Pleomorphomonas sp. PLEO: one gene and its partner. The protein of the gene in region 1 interacts with the protein of each later gene in a pairwise test. Links are inferred from orthologs where the notes say so. Each region holds a gene or a part of one and is shown in the gene's direction. Other genes may lie near its edges.

What was found.
Region 2: the proteins of AB6N07_RS13440 (region 1) and AB6N07_RS19860 interact in binary tests that used the Escherichia coli proteins (3 or more experiments, as listed by UniProt). The link is inferred for Pleomorphomonas sp. PLEO from one-to-one orthologs.

What each region holds. Positions count from the first base shown.
Region 1 is NZ_CP166625.1:2,894,679-2,897,733, forward strand. The notes cover bases 67-3,052. They hold AB6N07_RS13440 (cysteine desulfurase), read left to right. Parts: upstream 67-934; coding sequence 935-2,170; downstream 2,171-3,052. Other genes in these bases: sufD (Fe-S cluster assembly protein SufD), read left to right, coding at 67-889; AB6N07_RS13445 (SUF system Fe-S cluster assembly protein), read left to right, coding at 2,167-2,553; AB6N07_RS13450 (ArsR/SmtB family transcription factor), read left to right, coding at 2,692-3,045; AB6N07_RS13455 (SRPBCC domain-containing protein), read left to right, coding at 3,035-3,052. Outside these bases: more of sufD, read left to right, coding at 1-66; more of AB6N07_RS13455, read left to right, coding at 3,053-3,055. UniProt on the Escherichia coli protein: Cysteine desulfurases mobilize the sulfur from L-cysteine to yield L-alanine, an essential step in sulfur metabolism for biosynthesis of a variety of sulfur-containing biomolecules.
Region 2 is NZ_CP166625.1:4,279,072-4,282,103, reverse strand. Bases 23-2,985 are described here. They hold AB6N07_RS19860 (SufE family protein), read left to right. Parts: upstream 23-1,274; coding sequence 1,275-1,697; downstream 1,698-2,985. Other genes in these bases: AB6N07_RS19850 (DUF2336 domain-containing protein), read right to left, coding at 2,731-2,985; AB6N07_RS19855 (MucR family transcriptional regulator), read right to left, coding at 1,840-2,259; AB6N07_RS19865 (DUF5330 domain-containing protein), read left to right, coding at 741-1,118; AB6N07_RS19870 (sensor histidine kinase), read right to left, coding at 23-233. Outside these bases: more of AB6N07_RS19870, read right to left, coding at 1-22; more of AB6N07_RS19850, read right to left, coding at 2,986-3,032. UniProt on the Escherichia coli protein: Participates in cysteine desulfuration mediated by SufS. Cysteine desulfuration mobilizes sulfur from L-cysteine to yield L-alanine and constitutes an essential step in sulfur metabolism for biosynthesis of a variety of sulfur-containing biomolecules.

The sequences.
Region 1 (3,055 bases):
CGCGGTGGCGCTCAACACAGCCTTCATGACCGACGGCCTCGTCATTACGGTCGCCGACGGGGCGGAGATCGTCCGTCCGGTGGAACTGGTGCATATCGCCGAGGGCGAGCCCGCCGCGTCGACCGCCGTGCGCCACCTCGTTACAGTCGGCAAGGGCGCCAAGCTGACGCTGATCGAGACGATCGAGTCGCTGGATACCGTGGCGCACCAGTCCAACATGATGACGGTGATCGACGTCGGCGATGGCGCCAAGGTCGACCATATCCGTCTTCAGCTCGAGCCGGATGAAGCGGTCAGCCTGACCTCCCTGGTGGCGAAGATCGGCCGCGAGGCGAGCTTCGACACGTTCAACGCCGCGCTGGGCGCCGGCCTTGCCCGGGCTCAGATCTTCGCCGAATTCACCGGCCGCGACGCCCGTGCCGGCTTCCGTGGCATCACCATGCTCAGCGGGCGACGCCACGCCGATACGACGCTGTTCCTGGTCCACGGTGCCGAGAATTGCCGGAGCCGCGAGCTCTACAAGGCGGTCATCGACGACGAAGCGCGCTCTGCCTTCGCCGGCCGTATCGCCGTGCCGGCGCATGCCCAGAAGACCGATGCGCGCATGATGACCGCGTCGCTGCTGCTGTCCGAGGAGGCCGAGGCCGATGCCAAGCCGGAGCTGGAGATCTTCGCCGATGACGTCCAGTGCGGCCATGGTGCCACCTGCGGCGCCCTTGATGACGATCTCCTGTTCTATCTTCTGTCGCGCGGTATCCCCAAGACCGAGGCCGAGAGCATGTTGATCCTCGCTTTCCTTGGCGAGGCGATCGACGAGATTCAGAACCAGGCGGTCCATGACGCCCTCATCCATCGGGTCGAGGGCTGGCTGAAAGCCAGAACAGCGTGAGCCGGCACCGCCGCCTGGAGAGCCGGGCGGCCAAGACAAGAGACAATGACGATGTCCGTTTCGTCCTATGACGTTGAGACCATTCGCAAGGATTTCCCGATCCTCGCCGAAAAGGTCTATGGCAAGCCGCTGGTCTACCTCGACAACGGTGCTTCAGCGCAGAAGCCGCTGGCCGTGCTCGATCGCATGCGCCACGCCTATACCCACGAATATGCCAACGTTCACCGTGGCTTGCACTACCTGTCGAATGCCGCCACCGAAGCCTATGAGGACGCTCGCGAGGCGGTGCGTGCCTTCCTGAATGCGCCGTCCATCGAGCAGGTGATCTTCACCCGTTCGTCGACCGAGGCGATCAACCTAGTGGCGGCGAGCTATGGCGGCATGGTGCTGGGGGAGGGCGACGAGGTCATCCTCTCCATCCTGGAGCATCATTCCAATATCGTGCCGTGGAACTTCCACCGCGAGAAGAAAGGCGTCGTCATCAAGTGGGCGCCGGTTCGCGACGATGGCAGCTTCGACCTAGACGCTTTTGAAAAGCTGTTCACCCCTCGTACGAAGATCGTCGCCATCACGCAGATGTCCAACGTCACCGGCACCATCGTGCCGATCAGCGACGTGACGCGTATCGCCCACGCCCATGGCGCGGTGGTGCTGGTCGACGGCAGTCAGGGCGCTGTCCATCTGCCGGTCGACGTTCAGGCGCTGGATGCCGACTTCTATGTGCTGACCGGCCATAAGGTCTACGGCCCCACCGGCATCGGCGTTCTCTATGGCAAGCAGCACCTGCTCGAGGCCATGCCGCCCTGGCAGGGTGGCGGCGAGATGATCGAGACGGTGACCACCGAGGGCGTTACCTACAATGAGCCGCCGCATCGCTTCGAGGCCGGTACGCCACCGATCGTGCAGGCGATCGGCCTTGGCGCGGCGCTGCGCTACATGGAAAGCCTCGGCCGCGAGGCCATCCTTGCCCATGAGACCGATCTGCGCGACTATGCCATGCAGCGGCTCGGCGAGATGAACTCCATCCGTATCTATGGCACCACCAAGGACAAGGGCGCCATCGTCGCCTTCTCCATGGACGGGGCGCACGCACACGACGTCGCCACCGTCATCGACCGCTCGGGTGTCGCCGTTCGCGCCGGCACCCACTGCGCCATGCCGCTGCTCGCCCGCTTTGGCGTGACATCGACCTGCCGCGCCTCCTTCGCCCTTTACAACACGCGCTCCGAAGTGGACGCGCTGGTCACGGCCCTCAGGAAGGCCGAGACCCTGTTCGGATGACCGAGATGACCGACCAAGCCGAATCATCGCCCAATCAGCCCGAGACCGTCGCCGGTTCAGCCATCGCACCGGTGGATCTCGAACGCCTCACCGACGACATCATCGCGGCGCTCAAGACCGTGTACGATCCGGAGATTCCGGCCGACATCTACGAACTCGGCCTCATCTATCGGATCGACATCGACGACGACCGCCTCGTCACCATCGACATGACTCTGACCGCGCCGGGCTGCCCGGTGGCCGGAGAGATGCCTGGCTGGGTGTCGAACGCCGTCGGCGTGGTGGCAGGCGTCTACGACGTCAAGGTCAACATGGTGTTCGATCCGCCCTGGACACCCGACCGGATGAGCGAAGAAGCCCAGGTCGCCACCGACTGGTACTGATCCTCGTTTAGCCATTTCTCAATGACGCAGCCCCGTGGCCGCCGGAGCGATCCGGTGGCCGCTTGTCTGTTAACTGTCTCGCCCGTCCGTTAGCCGCCTTGCCTTGACGGCTGGGGCTCTCTATGCGCATTTAACCGTATGGGTAAATACGCGTCCGACCTCGATATGGTGTTTCTGGCGCTGGCGCACCCGGCGCGACGGGCCATGTTGGCGCGGCTCGGCCAGGGCGAGGCGACGGTCGGCGAACTCGCCGAGCCGCTCGGCATATCCCTGCCGGCGGTGACCAAGCATCTCAAGGTGATGGAGCGGGCGAAGCTGATCAGCCGCAGCCGCAACGCGCAGTGGCGGCCTTGCCGGCTGGAAGCTGGGCCGCTGACGGCGGCGTCCGGCTGGATCGACGAACAACGGCGGGTATGGGAGGGTCGGCTCGACCGCCTCGAGACCTATCTCGGTACACTTGAGAGCGAAGAAGGGCGACGCGATGACCGATAAAGCGGACCGC
Region 2 (3,032 bases), 1.4 Mb from region 1 along the record:
GCGACGAGGATTTCCAGCCCGAGGATCGACAGAGTGGTCGCCGTGAACCCCGCTGATGACGCATCGATGGCGAGCGCTGGCGGAATCAGGCCGAATGCGGAAAAGCCGCTGATAAGATGCGAGGCGATGAAACCCCTATGCCTGTTGACCTCAACCGGGTCGTCAACCACCGAGCTATGTACAAGGTGATCGAACGAGCGCTCCAGTGCGGCTCTGATCTCTCGGTTACGCAACACGCATCCCCATCGCAGGCGGCTCGGCAACCCTAGCGGGAACAATCCCGAGGTCGCCGCCGGCATGCCGACCCTGAATTTCCGAAGACTCCCCGTTGTCGGCGGGTAGGATTCGGGTACGGGTCATTTGTCTTTTCTGAAACCACGGTGCCACGTGCGCCTTTATGGAATGTTGATGGGGGGCACGACGCGAGGGGGTGAGACGCCCTCAAAAAGGGATTTGGTCGAAAAGATCGAATTCACGGTTAAGCGTGGGTGAACAGCCTATGCCGACAACCGGAAACTCGCGATAAACCTCATGATTTCGTGTTGGTTCGTCGCAGGCGGGGTCGATTGATAAAATTGGACTCAAATTTTCGTCGAATTTCTGTGTGATTTGAATGATCGGTCTAATTTGATCCTAAAACGTCCCTGCTAGATCGGGGAACATGAAACGGACAGCGACGGTTTCAGCCGCGAAAGATCCGAACGCCCCGCAAAGGGCGATGAACAACAGGGAAGTGCAACATGATGTTTCTTCTCAGGACGGCATTCTGGTTGTCCGTCGTCATATTCCTGATCCCCGTTGATCACACGGCTGAGCAGCAGGCTCAGACGGCCAGGGTACAGCCCATCGGCGCGCTCGAAGCGGCAACCGCCGCCCAGGCGACCTTCTCGGATATGAGCGGCTTTTGTGGCCGCAACCCCACCGCCTGCGAGATTGGTGGGCGGGTCGCCACGACCTTCCTACTGAAGGCCCAGACTGGCGCCCGCATGGTCTACGACTTCATCGATCGTTCGCTCGCTGACAAGGCCAGTACATCGAGCGTCAATCACGGGACGCTGACTTCTAACGATCTCGCCCCCGCTTGGCGCGGCCCGGGCAAGGCGCCGCAGGGTATTTGATTCGCCTGTCGGCCTTCCGCCCGCCGCCATTATTTCCCTGCCCGGCGACCACGTTCGCTGGGAACTCGACCGCCGTGACCCCTGGTCCGGCGGTCTCTTTCTTTACCACCGCCAGCGGTCTATACCGAGGCGGCGCGACAGACATGGAGACGGAACGTGGCGACGACCCTCGAGGAAATCCGGGAAAACTTCTCGCTTCTCGACGATTGGGAAGATCGCTACCGCTACGTCATCGAACTCGGCAAGGAGCTGGAGCCGCTCGCCGAGGGCGATCATAGCGACGATAACAAAGTGCGCGGCTGCGTCAGCCAGGTTTGGCTCAAGCCTCATCTTGCCGACGACAAGGTTGATCCGGTGCTGACCTTTGTCGGCGATTCCGACGCCCTGATCGTCAAGGGGCTGATTGCCATCCTCCATGCCACCTACTCGGGCAAGCACGTCTCTGAGGTGCTATCAATCGATCCCGAAGCGATCTTCAATGAATTGAACCTTCGCGAACACCTGACGCCCCAACGCTCCAATGGACTGAGGTCCATGGTGGAGCGGTTACGCAAGATTGCCCAGGAAGCCAAGGTCTAAGACGCCACGCCAGAGCCGGAATGTCGACGGGCTGCCCAGACAACGATTTAGCGGCAGGCCATCGTCAGTGGTGTCAAGGCGAGGGAAAAAGAAAAGCCCGACCATATGGCCGGGCTTGTCATCATTCGTCAGGCAAAACCGATCAGCGGGTGCGGCGACGCTGCTGACCAAGTCCCATCTTCTTGGCGAGGTCCGAACGGGCCGCAGCGTAGTTGGGAGCGACCATCGGGTAGTCAGCCGGCAGGCTCCACTTCTCGCGGTATTCTTCCGGCGACATGTTGTAGTGAGTGCGCAGGTGCCGCTTGAGCGACTTGAACTTCTTTCCGTCCTCAAGGCAGATGATATAGTCGTTGGTGACCGACTTCTTGACCGGGACGGCCGGGCGAACCGGCTCAGCTTCGACTTCCTGCGGAGCACCACCCTGCACGCGGTTAAGAGCGCCCACAACGTCGAAGATTAGGTTCGGCAGTTCCGCGGCCGGAACGGAATTATTTCCGACGTAAGCGGCGACGATATGCGCGGCAAGGTCGATTATCGTCAGGTCGTCTTCCATCTCGCTCATCTTGGTACCTGTCCTGCTTGAATTTGGATATTTCTGTTGCGTCTCGTTAACTTCTCCGCCAGGCGAAAACTTTTCAACGAATTCTACCTGCAAAACCGCAACAAACCCATGATCTGCTATCGGACACCTCATTACAGCGCTTCAAAAATGAAAACAAGTGGAACTTAGACAAGGGCGGCGCCAATACGATGAAAACCGCTTTTCCCAACAGCGAATGCTAGGAAAACTCCCGCAAGACGCTTACTGCACACTAAAGTTGCCTGTGCCTTGATGGGGTGTCGCTGGAGCGACGCGCAAACTCGTGTTTGGGATAGTTAACCGACACGTCGAGGCGAGCGAATCGTCACGTTTTTCCCGAGGCGTCACCGTGCAAATAGTCCGGTGCGATCAGAAAAGCGCAAGATCTGTCAAAAAACGAGGGGCATGCAGCAATCATGAAGCCGAATATGCGGCTCTATGAATACTTGTCCTTCAGGCTCGATCGCGCTTGACCTGGGGCATTTCCACCGGCCTCTCGCTCTGGCCGGTCCCGGCTGTCGCCGCGCGAACAGGTGTGCCCGTTTGACTTTGCGGCACGTGAACGGGGGTGTGCTTTGTCGTGAGGGCGGCACCGCGCCAACGGTCAACCAAGAGCAGCGCGGAACGAAGCGACACCATCTCATAGAGGTCGACGAGGCGTTTGACGTCGAAGTAGTTGCGCGTGTCTTCGACACCAGAGAAAAGAATGACCCGTGTGGCGATCCCGGTGTCAATGCCGGCTGCCTTCAGGCAGA